Regions from separate parts of the Peribacillus sp. S4 genome, predicted to be linked through region 1. Evidence: riboswitches for the same ligand, from Rfam matches in the RefSeq annotation. Region 1 holds a riboswitch; the other holds the start of a gene.
The links. A riboswitch is a leader RNA that binds a small molecule or an ion and turns the genes downstream of it on or off. The one in region 1 is predicted to bind S-adenosylmethionine.
Positions count from the first base shown of each region.

Region 2: it holds a riboswitch for S-adenosylmethionine, as region 1 does, so the genes downstream of both, ACJ9PY_RS13285 (YezD family protein) here and mmuP (S-methylmethionine permease) in region 1, are expected to answer to the same signal.

Region 1 covers NZ_CP175708.1:2,971,020-2,978,998, reverse strand. The annotation lists gene ACJ9PY_RS14075 (ring-cleaving dioxygenase) at 1-66, shown strand, start outside; gene ACJ9PY_RS14070 (alpha/beta hydrolase) at 66-674, shown strand; gene ACJ9PY_RS14065 (flavin reductase family protein) at 693-1,301, shown strand; SAM riboswitch class I at 1,537-1,639, shown strand; gene mmuP (S-methylmethionine permease) at 1,723-3,117, shown strand; gene mmuM (homocysteine S-methyltransferase) at 3,107-4,069, shown strand; gene ACJ9PY_RS14050 (hypothetical protein) at 4,367-4,534, shown strand; gene ACJ9PY_RS14045 (helix-turn-helix domain-containing protein) at 4,998-5,372, opposite strand; gene ACJ9PY_RS14040 (asparaginase) at 5,602-6,591, shown strand; gene aspA (aspartate ammonia-lyase) at 6,615-7,979, shown strand, end outside.
Region 2 covers NZ_CP175708.1:2,793,497-2,801,475, forward strand. The annotation lists gene sat (sulfate adenylyltransferase) at 1-963, opposite strand, end outside; gene ACJ9PY_RS13280 (phosphoadenylyl-sulfate reductase) at 1,016-1,732, opposite strand; gene ACJ9PY_RS13285 (YezD family protein) at 1,902-2,045, opposite strand; SAM riboswitch class I at 2,202-2,310, opposite strand; gene ssuE (NADPH-dependent FMN reductase) at 2,590-3,123, opposite strand; gene ACJ9PY_RS13295 (TetR/AcrR family transcriptional regulator) at 3,311-3,898, opposite strand; partial or broken gene ACJ9PY_RS13300 (SDR family NAD(P)-dependent oxidoreductase) at 4,074-4,818, opposite strand; gene pdxT (pyridoxal 5'-phosphate synthase glutaminase subunit PdxT) at 4,963-5,562, opposite strand; gene pdxS (pyridoxal 5'-phosphate synthase lyase subunit PdxS) at 5,564-6,451, opposite strand; gene ACJ9PY_RS13315 (PLP-dependent aminotransferase family protein) at 6,587-7,979, shown strand, end outside.

The sequences.
Region 1 (7,979 bases):
AAGCGGGAAGTTATGGAAAAAACGTTACTGCCGGCAGTGCCGAGAGTACTAGAGGAGGATAAATGATGAAACATATTTTTCAAAAAGGAAGTAATCCAGAAGCTCCGTTACTACTGCTGTTACATGGCACTGGAGGAACGGAAACAGATCTCTTGCCATTATCCGAAATGGTTTCACCCGGTTCGTCCGTACTGAGCGTACGGGGAAATGTACTTGAAAATGGAATGCCCCGTTTTTTCCGACGGTTAGCTGAAGGGGTTTTTGATGAAGAGGATTTGATTTTCCGAACGAAGGAGCTTTATGACTTCTTGGAATCAGCGTCCGGAAAATATGACTTCGACCGTGACAGAGTGGTGGCATTAGGTTATTCCAATGGTGCAAATATAGCGGCAAGTTTGCTGTTCCATTACGAGGGGGCCTTACAAGGAGCAATTCTTCATCATCCAATGGTTCCAAGACGAGGGATTGCTTTGCCGCCCCTTTCAGATATACCTGTATTTATTGCTGCAGGTAAAAACGATCCGATTTGCCCGGCAGAAGAAACTGAAGAGCTTAATCAACTTTTACAGCAAGCTGGCGCTACAGTTGAAGTTCAATGGGAAAATTATGGTCATCAGTTGACACGTTCAGAGGTTGATGCAGCAGGTTCATGGTTTCAAAAGAACTTTTTATAAGAATGAGGGGGAATGAAGATGATTTCTGTTAACCCTGAAAGTCTGACTGAACGGGATAATTATAAGTTTTTGACTGGAAGTATTATACCGAGACCTATAGCGCTGGTTACGACACAATCCGAAACCGGTACAATCAATATAGCGCCGTTCAGCTTTTTTAACATAGTCAGTTCAAATCCTCCGATGATTTCCATTTCTGTTCAACGGAAAGAAGGAGTTTCAAAGGATACAGCCCGAAATGCAATTCAAACAGGTGAGTTCGTTGTTCATATCACTGACGAAAATAATGTTGCTGATGCAAATCGAACGGCCAAGGAACTCCCATCTGAAGAAAGTGAATTGGGTCTTACTAATTTCACGCTGGCTGTTAGTGATAGGGTATCCGTACCAGGATTGGAAGAAGCGAAGGTGCGTTTTGAATGTACATTAGAGCAATCGATTCCATTGGCAGGTTCCAAGAATGAACCTGGTTGTGATTTACTGATAGGGAAAATAGTCTGCTATCATATAGAGCAAGATATTTACCATAATGGCCGTATTGACCCGAATGGGCTAAAACCTGTAGCAAGATTAGCAGGTCATACTTATACAAAACTAGGGGAATTATTTGAAATAGAACGTCCTTAAGGAAAAAGAAAAAAATGGCGACATCTTTTAAGATGTTGCCATTTTTAAGACCAAAATGACCCCGGTTAGTTTTATTTGCCATTATAATACGCTTAGCGCCTGTTCCAAAAATAAGCAACCTTTTAATATTAATGCCGCAGACGCCATGATCGTTAGCATTTAAAAGGAAGTCTTTACATTCCGAAACAAAACTTGACAAATTTTTCATAGATTGATACAGTTATAAAAAAATAATTTCTTATCCAGAGAGGTGGAGGGACTGGCCCTATGAAACCTCAGCAACAGGTCTACAAAGACACTGTGCTAATTCCAGGGGGTGAAACCTTGATAGATAAGACCGTACGTGTTTATTTGTCAGTAACGCACTCTTTTTTAGAGTGCGTTTTCGTTTTTTCTGGATGCAAGATTAAGGAGAGTAAGAATGGATAACAAAAGGAAGCATGATTTTCAAAGGCAAATGCAAGCACGGCATATAATAATGCTATCGCTTGGCGGGGTGATTGGAACTGGTTTATTCTTAAGTTCGGGTTATACGATTCAACAGGCTGGTCCGTTCGGAACCATCCTTTCGTATCTGATTGGTGCATTGGTGGTTTATCTTGTCATGCTATGTCTAGGTGAACTATCAGTGCATATGCCCGAGACAGGTGCGTTTCATAGTTACGCAGCCAAATACATCGGACCAGGGACAGGGTATACAGTAGCCTGGTTGTATTGGCTAACCTGGACTGTTGCACTAGGTTCGGAATTCACGGCTGCAGGATTGTTGATGCAGCGATGGTTTCCATCAATCAGTGTCTGGATATGGAGTGCTCTATTTGCCATTTTGGTTTTGGCATTAAATGCGTGGACCGTTAAGTTTTTTGCTGAATCCGAATTCTGGTTTGCGTCTATAAAGGTATTTGCTATTGTAATATTCATTATTCTGGGAGCTGCGGCAATGATAGGTTTCATTCCAATGATTAACGCACAATCAGCTCCGTTATTTTCCAATGTTACAAGTGCAGGTTTATTTCCAAATGGTGCTTTTGCCATTCTAATGACGATGCTCGCGGTGAATTTTGCATTTTCTGGAACTGAATTGATCGGAGTTGCAGCTGGAGAAACTGTGAATCCGGAAAAAACGATTCCAAAGGCAATCCGTATGACATTATGGAGATTGATTATCTTTTTTGTAGGTACCATCGTTGTTTTATCCGCATTATTGCCTGTTTCGGATGCAAGCGTATTAGAGAGCCCCTTTGTTGCCGTTCTAGAACGAATTGGAGTGCCATATGCAGCGGATATTATGAACTTTGTTATATTAACTGCCATTTTGTCCGCTGCGAACTCAGGACTATATGCCTCATCTAGGATGCTTTGGTCACTTGCAGATAAGAAAACTATTTCACCAATATTTGCAAAATTGACAAAACGGGGTGTTCCCTTGAATGCAGTCCTTTTCAGTATGCTGGGCGGTGTTTTAGCACTTTTCTCGAGTATTATTGCGCCGGATACTGTATATATAGTGCTTGTATCCATTTCTGGACTAGCCGTGGTTATAGTTTGGATGAGTATTAGCGCGTCACAGTTTCTATTTCGCAGACGATATATAAACGAAGGAAACTCAGTTAATGATTTGGCTTATCATACACCATTATATCCATTCGTACCAATCGTTTCATTTATGCTATGTCTTGCTTCTTGCATAGGAATTGCATTTGATCCTACACAAAGAATAGCACTATATTGTGGCATTCCGTTTATTTTGTTTTGCTATGGAAGTTATTATCTGACACAAACCATAAAGAAAAGAGGAGTAGACCATGAAAAATAAAATTAACCCAATTGAAGCAATTTTACAAGGTCATTCAGTTATGATTTTGGACGGAGCTTTAGCTACAGAGCTTGAAAGTCATGGGTGTGATTTGGACGATCCCCTGTGGTCTGCACGTGTATTACTTGAAAATCCAGAAGTGATTTACCAGGTGCACTCTGACTACTTTCGAGCTGGTGCTGACTGTGCGATAACGGCAAGCTATCAAGCAACAGTTGAAGGTTTCGCCCTCCGCGGAATACAAGAAAAAGAGGCATTGGATCTAATCAGGAAAACGGTTTTACTAGCAAGAAAAGCAAGAGATGACTTTTGGAAGGAAGAATATCAAACGATTAGACCTAAGCCATTGGTTGCTGCATCAGTTGGACCTTATGGGGCTTATCTTGCAGATGGTTCAGAGTATGTTGGGAATTATGGTGTTTCAGATGAAACTTTGGCGGCATTTCATCGCTCACGAATATCAGCTTTGATTGAAGCAGGAGCTGACATTTTAGCATTTGAAACGATTCCTTCCCTGCAAGAAGCAAAAGTATTACATTCATTATTGAAAGATTATCCAGAAGTTTATGCTTGGCTGTCCTTTTCTTTGAAAAATGAAAAAGCGATAAGTGACGGCACATTGCTGGAGGAGTGTGCCAGATTGTTTGGGGACAGTGAGCAAATTGCCGCAATTGGCATCAACTGTGCGCCTGTATCAGTTATCACGGAAGCCATACAGGTGTTGCGTGCAAACACGCATAAACCAATTATCGTTTATCCGAATTCCGGTGAATCATATAATCCAGAAACTAAAACATGGCATGGTCCAGAATCATGTAATAGGCTCGATGTGAAATCTGAAGATTGGCACCATGCGGGGGCAAATATAATTGGAGGATGTTGCAGAACCGCTCCTCATCATATTGCGGGCATTTCAAGAAAGTGGCGACCTTCCGTGGTAACGTTCTCCTAGCATTTTTTGTTATCAAAAATATTGTTATTAAATATGTAAGTAGTCGGGAAACCTATAAACAAAAAGAACAGGAATCTGGCGGTTTCTGTTCTTTTTGAGCTCTTTATTCAGATTCGAGTAATTTGAAAGGATTGAATTAATAATTTCTTGGCACTTAGAAATAAGTCGCGCAAGATCAGCTGAAAATTACAGGTAAACCAACCCTTTTGCAAAAACTGTAAAAAGAGAAATTAAATCATATTTTTTTCGTGCTTGGGAAAACTAGACAAACAATGAATGGAAAGGAGAGAATGAGTTATGAGTCGTGGTAAAAATTTTAATCATAAAGAAAAAGGACATCCAGGAAATTTACCCAATAATAGAATTAGCGAAGAGAAGGAACACAGCCGCCAGTATGAACAGATTGAGGATATTGTCACTCATGAAGCTTTCAAGAATAGGGAAAAAGAAGATGAAATGCCTTAAAAAATGGAAATGTAGCATATCTGTTGAGACATTATATTGAGGAATTTTCATTTCTTTAAGGATTCCAATAATAGAAGCACATGATTTAAGACATAACGCTCACTTCATGTTGCTTCTTTTTTGATTAATTCACCGGGGGAAACCATGATCTTTGCCATGTTTTTTCTTTCATTGCAAATAGATAAAGAGGGAAAATGAATAAGTCTAAAGAGGACAACAGAAAATGAAGATGGATGATTTTTTAAAAAAACCGACTATCTTCTATATATTAGTTAATGAAATTTAAATTTCTAAACACAGAAATAATTACGTGCAACCGTCAAAATGGGCGAACCGACCTATCCTAATTGATGAAAGCCGCGGTATATTACAGTTATAATGAAATGAACATGTCAGGCAGTATAAGAACCTGCTGATGAAGTACGCTTCTTTTACCAAATACCAGTTTAAACTCAATGTCTGCCTATGTTTCATTTTGTTTATCGCGATTTATTTCCACTTCCCGTTTAGCTCTAATAAAAGCGATAAATTGAATCGTTTCCTCTTCAGACAGGGTAATTCCATCTACAGCTAGCTTCATATCTGGTAAATCCGTTAATTCCATGACTTGAGGCGACTCATTATCCATATCCTTAGATTGATAATCTACTCGACCCAGAATGTAATCAGTTGAGGTATCATATAAGCCTGCCAATAAATTAATCGTTTCTAATGAAGGGCGGCGGTGGCCCGATTCGTAACCGGCATAGGTACTTTTGGCGATTCCGAGCCTGTCAGCGGTATATTGCAAAGACCATCTTTTGGACTTCCTTAATGTAGTCAATCTATTTAAAATCATTATTATTACTCTCCTTTTATATAAATCCATTATAACATCATATTGAAAAAAGTGTACGCGTAATGAATAACTTTCGCTTGATTTCACTATGAAACATGACTATAATAACATGTGTTGTACGCGTTACATGAACATTTACAGCGGAAACATCCTTTTCTGAGATATTAGAATGATAGTGAAACAGGGAGGCTTATTAGGGGGTAGTATATTGGAAAAGTTAAAATCAAAAATGAAGAAGTTGATGTTGCTTACTACAGGTGGTACAATTGCATCGTTAGAAGGAAAAAATGGACTTGTTCCAGAAATGAAAGCTGACGAAATTTTAGGCCACCTACCGGGATTGGATTTACTATGTCAGATTGATAGTAAGCCTTTGATGAATATTGATAGTACAAATATGCAGCCGGAAGATTGGACAGAAATGGCACAATCCATCCATAAGCACTACCATGATTACGATGGCTTTGTGATTACCCATGGAACAGATACAATGGCTTACACTTCTGCTGCGCTCTCATATATGTTACAAGATTTAGGGAAACCAATCGTCATTACTGGTTCTCAGGTCCCGATTGCCTTTAAAAAGACAGATGCCAAAAGGAATATCTCTGATGCGATCCGGTTTGCTTGTGAAGATATTGGAGGAGTATATGTTGTTTTTGATGGCAGAGTCATTCAGGGTACGAGGGCCATTAAATTGAGAACGAAAAGCTATGATTCGTTTGAAAGTATTAACTATCCTTATATTGCGACCATATTCAAAGATAAAATTGAGTATCTAAAGCCAGTTCATTCACGAAAGAATAAGGAAGCTAAGCTGGATGCTTCCCTATGTACTGATGTTGCTTTAGTCAAGCTGCATCCCGGTATTAAGCCTGAATTCTTTGATTTCCTGAAAAATCAATGTCGGGGAATCGTAATTGAAAGTTATGGAAGCGGTGGTATTCCATTTCAAGGAAGAAACATTTTAGAGAAATTGAATGAGTTAGTACAATGTGGAATATCCGTTGTCATTACTACCCAATGCTTAGAAGAAGGGGAAGATATGGATATTTACGAAGTGGGACGAAAAGTGAACAAGAATGTCATCATTCGTTCCAGGAATATGAATACAGAAGCCATCGTTCCTAAGTTGATGTGGATATTAGCGAAGACGCAGGATCCTAAAAAAGTGAAGGAAATGATGGAAACACCGATTGCAGAGGACATTACATTCTAGAACAAACAAAGGGGCAAGAGGAAATGTTGATAGAAGAGAAAACATACCGAATCGAGAAAGACTTTCTTGGGGAAAAGGAAATTCCAGCAGATGTTTATTATGGTATACAAACTTTACGCGCAGTGGAAAATTTTCCGATTACCGGTTACAAAGTCAATGAAGAAATGATTCGTGCACTGGCCATGATTAAAAAAGCGGCCGCTTTAGCGAATATGGATACCAAACGGTTATATGATGGTATTGGAAGCGCTATCGTCAAAGCTTCTGAAGAAGTGATCGATGGAAAGTGGCATGAATATTTCATCGTTGACCCAATTCAAGGCGGTGCGGGGACATCGATGAATATGAATATTAATGAAATCGTTGCCAACCGTGCGTTAGAACTTATGGGACACAATAAAGGTGATTATGTACATGTTAGCCCAAATAGCCATGTTAACATGTCTCAATCAACCAATGACGTATTCCCAACTGCCATTCATTTATCAACATTGCGTCTTTTGGAGCAATTGTTACAAACAATGACCAAGATGAGTACGGTTTTAAAGAAAAAAGCAAAACAATTTGATCATGTTATCAAAATGGGACGCACACATCTTCAGGACGCAGTGCCGATTCGCCTTGGTCAAGAATTCGAGGCTTACAGTCGCGTTTTGGATCGGGATATAAAAAGAATAAGTCAATCACGTCAACATTTATATGAAGTGAATATGGGAGCAACAGCAGTGGGAACGGGATTGAACGCAGATCCGCGTTACATTGAAAACGTTGTTACATATTTAGCTGAAATCAGTAACTTGCCGCTTGTAGGAGCAGAACATTTAGTAGATGCAACCCAAAATACGGATGCATACACTGAGGTATCAGCTTCATTGAAAGTATGTATGATGAATATGTCTAAAATTGCAAATGATTTACGTTTGATGGCTTCAGGACCGAGAGCGGGATTAGGAGAAATCACACTTCCAGCCCGTCAACCAGGTTCATCCATCATGCCAGGTAAAGTAAATCCAGTCATGCCAGAATTAATTAATCAAGTCGCTTTCCAAGTAATCGGGAACGATAATACGATTTGCTTAGCATCAGAAGCGGGACAACTAGAGTTGAACGTAATGGAGCCAGTGCTTGTATTCAATTTGTTGCAATCAATCAGCATTATGAACAATGCTTTCAATGTCTTTACAGATTATTGCTTGGAAGGCATTGAGGCTAATGAGCAGCATTTAAAAGATTATGTCGAACAAAGCGTCGGAGTGATTACAGCAGTCAATCCGCACCTTGGGTACGAAGTGGTTTCACGTATTGCCCGTGAAGCGATATTGAAAGGGAAATCAGTTCGCGAACTTTGTTTACAATATGATGTGTTGACAGAAGAAGAATTGGATCTG
Region 2 (7,979 bases), 180 kb from region 1:
ACAGTAAAAACTATGTTCAAAGAATAATAGCGTGATTCCTAACTCATCTGCGTTAAAGTTCCCAAAGATTTTTTGGGCATCGTATGTGCCATAATAATCGCCCACACCAGCATGATCACGTCCGACGATAAAATGGGTGCAACCATAATTTTTACGGACCATCGCATGGAAAATGGCTTCTCTAGGTCCTGCATAACGCATGGCAGCAGGAAAAACTGCAAGGGAGACGCGATCCTTAGGATAATATTTGTCAAGCAGCACTTTATAGCTTTCCATTCTTACATCTGCCGGAATGTCATCTGATTTAGTGGCACCGACGAGAGGATTTAAGAATAAACCGTCGACGATCTCCAATGCTGTCTTTTGAATATATTCATGTGCACGGTGAACAGGGTTCCTCGTTTGGAAACCGACAACCGTTTCCCATCCTTTTTCAGCGAAAGCCTTCCTTGTCTCGACTGGGTCCAAATAATGAGCTTGAAATAGCGGACGCTCTATTCTCTTGATCAACTTTATTTCCCCGCCGACATATACATCCCCGCGGTTATATAAATTTTTCACTCCAGGATGCTTCTCATCCGCTGTTTGATATACCAATGTCGCTTCCAATTGCTTATCTGGAGTGTAAATGTCGGACACGGAGAGAACCCCGTATGTTTCACCATCATGGGTTAATGTTACTTCTTCACCTATAGTAAGGCTTCCTGCAGTTTCTTCGGTCAAAGGCAACGTAATCGGGATGCTCCATACATGTCCGCTGCTAAGCCTCATATCCTTTACCACTGTCTCATAGTCACTTTTTGTAAAAAATCCTTTAATCGGGCTGTAGGCACCAGTCCCTATCAATTCAAGATCGCTTAAAGCAATTTCATCGATTTCGATTGACTTCGTTATTTTACTAAAATCATATTTTGGTTCCCAAAGATCGATTAATGTTCCTCCGTGCGGTAAACTGATTGTCATGCTAATTTCCCCCTATGGTTTCTATTTATTTAAGCCTATAATTTCTATTTATTTAAGATAAATGCAATCCGCATTCCGTTTTTTGAGCCCCTTGCCAACGGCCTGAGCGTAAATCATCTGCATTGAAGGCAGGTGCAGTACACGTTTTACATCCAATGCTCGGATATCCATTATCATGCAGGACATTATATGGAAGTCCATTTTTGTGGGCATAGCGCCAAACATCTTTCCATGTCCAATGTATGAGCGGGCATATTTTAACTGATTTGAACTTATTATCCTTATTGATATACTCGGTCTTAGCCCTTGTTTCGGATTGCTCCCTCCGCAGTCCCGAAAGCCAGGCTGTTGCCGATGAAAGCACATCTGTAAGCGGAACGATTTTACGGATGTTACAGCATTTATTGGAATCACTAAGCCATAATTCATCGCCATATTCCGCCGCTTGTTCCTCAAGCGTCAAGTCAGGTTTCTTCATTTCGATCAAAAGCTTCGGATATCGCTTCTTCACTTCCTCGATCAATTGGTAAGTTTCCTCAAAATGAACATCTGTATCTAGGAAAACTATTTTTGCCGAAGGATTGACCTTCGCCAATAAATCCGTAAGCACGATGCCTTCAATACCAAAACTGCAAGCATAAATCAGTTTGTCTCCATAATGGTCATTCGCCCATTGCAGAACTTCCAAAGCACCTTTTGTCTCAGTGTCTTCAGGAAATACGGGGAAGTCCCCTGTATTGAAATTTTCATAGTTTATTAATGCAGCCAACTTTGTAGCCCCCTCTAAAAACTTGCTGTATCAGGTTAGAGTAACTGTTGATCAATTCCCGTTGTAATATCCCCCGGGTTATTTGAATCTAGGAAAAAGAGACGAATCTAACCAATACTCTCTTTATATCAGTTAAACCCGCCTCTAGTTTTTCTAGTCAGCAGATACCTTATTTAATTCTTAGTTTTTCATTTCTCTCCATTTGAATGATTTTACCATCCTGGACAATAAGTGTAATGGATCCATATTTCATTGAATTAAGCATTTCTTGAAGTCGTTCAAAAATTTCTTCAAGCTGATTCTCTTTATTCAAACCAGTTCCTCCTTTAAGAAAACCCGCGAATATTTTATTTTAATTTTTTTAGATTTATATAATTCCATACAACCTTACATTGTTATGGTCTGCCTAAAATTTTCACAAAAAACAAAAATCTTTCCATGATGGAAAGATCGCAAGGTAAATATCTTTACCTTATCTTCCAAAATGATCAACATTTTGTTGGAGTTAGCACCTTGCATCCATCATGCAGGTTGCCGGACTTCAAAGGGCCAATTCCCTCCGTCGCTCTGGATAAGTTTTATTATTTTAAATATTAACATATATTTAATCCTTGTCAATGGAGTTTTCTTATAAAATAACTTGGTTTAATATTATGGATGAACTGTTATTTTTATACACACTATTCAATTTATGATTTTATGTTCATATAAATACGAAAATAGACTCGTCTTTTTAGATAAAATCTCCAAAAAAATGAGTCTATTTTCATTAATAGGCCTAATATTGACGCGTATTATTCTAAAAAAATTTCTAAGGTTCCAGTCTTTTTATAGAAGGAATTAATTTATTGAAGTCATTAATTTCTTAACTGTATCGCTTCTACAAATTCTTGAACCTGACTCTGGACGCGATCAATTAAATGCAAATCATTGATTGGATTTTCTGGATTCTGTTTATCTATTTCCTTATCAACAAAATAAATCCCCTGCAGCGGCTCGCCTTTTAATATTGAAATTAATGGTTTAAGCGCATAGTCAATCGCCAATAGATGCCTGTTACTTCCACCAATCATGATTGGCAACACCGGCTTACCCTTAAAAGCACCTTCTGGCAGCAAATCAATCAATGCTTTCAATACACCTGTATAAGAAGCCTTATAAACCGGTGAACCTATAATGACTCCTCTGGCTGCTTGAATTCGCTCTGAAAGCTTTGAGATATCCTCGCTATTATATTTCCCTTGGAATAAATCATCTGCTGAGAAATCCGTAATCGAGAAATAAGCTGTAGTAAATCCTGCATTTTCGACTAATGATTGAATATGTTTTAGTGAAATGTCCGTTCTTGATGGAATAGCCGGACTTCCTGATAAAATTACGATATCGCTCATTTGATACCCTCCAATGTTACAAGATTTCCAGATATAATTTTCTTAAAGCATTTCGTGAAGTATACATTTATCGTAATTGTCTGAAAAATATAAGTCAAATCTTACACTCTGGACTCCTACTCTTAATGAAAAAAGAAACGGTCATATTTACGGCTTGATGCTCATGCCCTTAAATATGACCGTTTCATTATGTATGATTTTGTTTCCCATGAATACCATATACCAAAAGTTGAGCAATGCTCTTAATTCGTTCAGAAGTAAAATATGGCTCCTTTTTTTGTTGATGGATCTCATAATGTGTAGATAAAGCCAATGTGAAAGAAATGATCCCTACATTAAATAAAATAATATCAGAGATATATTGTATCTCTCCGCTATCTATTCTCTTCTGTATTTCAATATGCCTGGCATTTGGCTTGAAAATCTGATCTACATATTGCTTTGAAATATCTTGATCGAATTGTGTTTCCCTAAATAATATCGAAAACTGTTCTTTATTTTCAAGAATTTTTTTTATCATGGTAGTAACATGATTCTCCACTAGATCATCCGTGGATAGATGGCTAGTCCCATCTTCAGATTCCTCTTTTTCATTAGGGGTAATTGTAGCCAAAAGCAAATCTTTTTTGCTGTCAAAGTATTTGTAAATAGTAGCTTCGGAAACATTGCATGCAGAGGCAATTTCATTCGTTCTTGTCATGTCAAAACCTTTAGTGGCAAAAAGAGTCCGGGCTACATTTATGATTCGTTCTTTGGTTTGCTGCCCTTTTTTCAAAAATATCAACCTTCTTTTATAAAGATAAGACCGGTTTCACCCATCTATTTCCCATGATATATCGCTGGTATCAATCGGTCAATATTACCTTTGATCTATTAGAATTCAATATTCCCATATATCATAAATAGAAAACATCATCTGGTTGGGACATGTTTTCTATTTATGAAAAAAATCACTTAAAAGATGCATAGCCATCATCGACCATGACTACACTTCCATTGATCGCATCCGCTTCCTCTAACGATAATAGATAGACGGCATTTGCAATGGCTTCTGGCTTAATCAATTCACCGCGCATTTGACTTGCTTTCAATTTATCGATGATTCCCATGTCTTTATAACCTTGTATGATAGGAGTGTCGACCCCGCCCGGCGCAATGCCCACAACGCGTATGCCATGAGCACCCAATTCCAAAGCTGCTGTCTGTGTCATCATTCTTACAGCGCCTTTAGTCGCCTGATAGGCAAAAGTCCCATGGGAAGCTAAGTAGCCAAACACGGAAGCGGTATTTATAATGACTCCCTTGTTACCCAGTTCCTTCATTTTCCGTCCTGCTGCCATGATTCCAATGGCCACTCCGTACTGGTTCACCCCAATCGTTTTGTAGTAACCTTCCATATCTTGGTCTAGGATCATACCGCCCGCACCAATGCCGGCATTATTAAACATGATATCGAGCCTTCCGTATGTTTCCACTGCTTTATTGATTAACGATTCAACATCTTCCTACTTAGAAACATCCGTTTTAACATAAATCGCCACTCCACCATTAGCTGTTATCTGATCAACGGTTTCCCGACCCATTTCTTCATTAAAATCCGCAACAAACCTTGTCCCCTTTTGCTGCAAATTTCAGGCATGTGGCTCGGCATAAACCGCTTGCTCCCCCTGTGATAACTGCAACTCTTGCTGTCATATACATTCCCCTTCCAAATAAGTAAGTAAACACTTACTTTTTAATATAAAAGTAAAGAATAGTAAATTCAAGCAATATGTATTTTTATAGAGTTTTGAGCTTTCAAAAGTAAAGCTGTCCTATTAATAGGACAGCTTCATTTGTTTAGCAGGTTTTCAATTCGGCCTTACTTACGGATGTCTTCACCATTTCAATGAAAAGTTGAAGGAAGCGATCATCACCTGTCAATTCTGGATGAAATGCACTTACGAGGACATGGTCTTGTCTCGCAGCCACTACATTCTCTTCATAAACAGCCAATACTTCTACACCTTCTCCAACTTCATCAGCAAATGGCGCCCGGATGAATACTGCCTTATATGGGGCTTCCATTCCTTTGATGGATAGGTCAGCCTCGAAACTTTCCCGTTGACGTCCAAATCCGTTCCTTTTCACGGAAATGTCCATTAGTCCGAGATAGGCCACCTCATCGCCAGTCAATTCATTTGCCGCCAATACCATCCCAGCACATGTACCGAAAATTGGTTTTTTATCTTCGAAGAAAGTTTTGATCGGTTCCATAAATCCATAACGATCCATTAGCTTCCTCATCGTCGTGCTTTCTCCGCCTGGAATGATCAAGCCATCGATTTCCCGCAACTGTTCCGGTTTTTTTACTATAATCGCTTGTTCGCCGGCAGCTTTGATTTGGTTCAAGTGTTCTTCAACCGCTCCCTGTAATCCCAAAACACCGATCGTTATCATATTACCATCCACGTTCCTGCATCCGTTCTGCCGGAGCTAGTTTGGAAATATCAATGCCCTTCATTGCACTGCCCAATTCTTTTGACAACTTGCCAATCAATTCATAATCGGTGAAATATGTAGTCGCTTGAACGATTGCGGATGCGAATTTTTCTGGAGTTTCAGATTTAAAAATACCAGACCCAACGAAAACGCCATCTGCTCCCAATTCCATCATCAATGCAGCATCTGCTGGAGTGGCAATTCCGCCCGCTGCAAAGTTAACTACAGGCAATTTACCTGTGCGTTTGATTTCTCTTAAAATTTCAAATGGGGCTCCAAGATTTTTTGCCTCTGTCATTAATTCATCATCACTCATGATGCTAACTTTGCGAATTTGTGACTGTACCTTTCTCATATGACGCACAGCTTCCACAATATTACCTGTTCCTGGTTCTCCTTTTGTACGAAGCATGGATGCTCCTTCACCAATACGGCGCGCAGCTTCGCCTAAATCACGGCAGCCACAAACGAAAGGTACTGTGAAATCACTTTTTAGAATATGGTATTCTTCATCCGCAGGAGTCAGCACTTCACTTTCATCGATATAATCCACTCCCATGGATTCCAGGACCCTTGATTCAACGATATGGCCAATCCTTGCTTTAGCCATGACCGGGATTGAGACTGCATTCATTACTTCCTCGACAATTCGCGGATCTGCCATTCTTGCTACGCCGCCAGCCGCACGGATGTCGGAAGGTACCCTTTCCAATGCCATGACAGCGACCGCACCAGATGCTTCTGCGATTTTTGCTTGTTCTGCGTTAATGACGTCCATGATTACGCCACCCTTTTGCATTTGTGCCATTCCTCTTTTTACTGTGTCAGTTCCTAATAATTTTTCCATTTTTTTCTTCCCCCTAATATTTTCATTTTTTAGATTTGTTAGGCTTAGTATAAAAAAGAGTTGACCACATTGAAAGTGTCAGTTTTAATAAGTTTAATGAGGTCAGTAAAAATTTATCAAAAAGGTGGCAACAAAATGAATATGCTTTCTTGCGATTTAAATCGGTTAAGTGAAGTACCTTTGTACGAACAATTATATTCATATATTAAAAAAGAAATCATTGAAGGCCGTCTTCTTTACGGCACAAAACTACCTTCCAAGCGGAAATTGGCAGAGTTCCTTCAAATAAGTCAAAATACCGTGGAGACTGCATATGAACAATTGACTGCTGAAGGATACGTTGAAGTCATACCAAGAAAAGGGTACTATATTCAAACTTTCGAGGATTTAGAGTATACACAAACTAACCAAGTATCAGTGGAACAAATCAATCATAAACAAGGGGAATTGCTATATCATTTTCATCCCAGCCAAATTGACACGGAACATTTCCCATTTGAAAAATGGAGAAAATACATGAAAAGCAAAATCGATGAATCACATCAAGATCTTCTTTTACTTGGGGATTCTCAAGGGGAATATGAATTACGATGTGAAATTGCCCATTATTTGTATCATGCACGTGGTGTTCAATGTGTCCCAGAACAGATCATCATTGGTGCAGGAATGGAAATTTTATTACAGCAGCTTGTCCTTCTATTCGATAAAAATGCCATCTATGGTGTTGAAGATCCCGGGTATCACTTGATTCATCGGATTTTACGCAGCTACCCAAATGAAGTCCATCCACTGCAAATTGATGAAGAAGGCGTAAAGGTGAACCAAATTGAAGATTCAAACATCGACGTTGTGTATGTCACTCCCTCACATCACTTCCCCAATGGGACAATCCTATCCGTTAACAGACGGACGCGATTGTTGAACTGGGCTCAAGGGGCAGCAAACCGCTATATTATCGAAGACGATTATGATAGTGAATTTCGTTATAGTGGAAAAACAATTCCTTCCTTACAAAGTATGGATGCTGGTGATAAGGTGATATATTTAGGGTCATTTTCAAAATCATTGATGCCATCAATTCGGATCAGTTATATGGTTCTTCCCGCTCCATTGTTACAAATGCATCAACAGGAATTGTCTTTTTACCATTCAACCGTTTCACGGATTGATCAGCACGTGTTGACACAATTCATGAAGGAAGGGGATTTTGAAAAGCATTTAAATCGGATGAGGAAAGTGTACCGTCGGAAGTTGGATAAAGTGATTGATCTATTTAAACCCCATCAACAAATAAAAATCATTGGAGAGCGATCAGGATTGCATATCGTCCTCATCGTCAAGAACGGCATGGATGAACAGACACTTATTCAAAAGGCAAACGAAGACCATATTAAAATTTATGGATTATCAACATATTCAATCGAGAAAATTGACGAACATCCTCCAAAAATTATATTGGGCTTTGCAGGGATTCCTGAATCCGAATTGGAAAAAGCCATTCACCTTTTATTGAACTCATGGGGGTTAT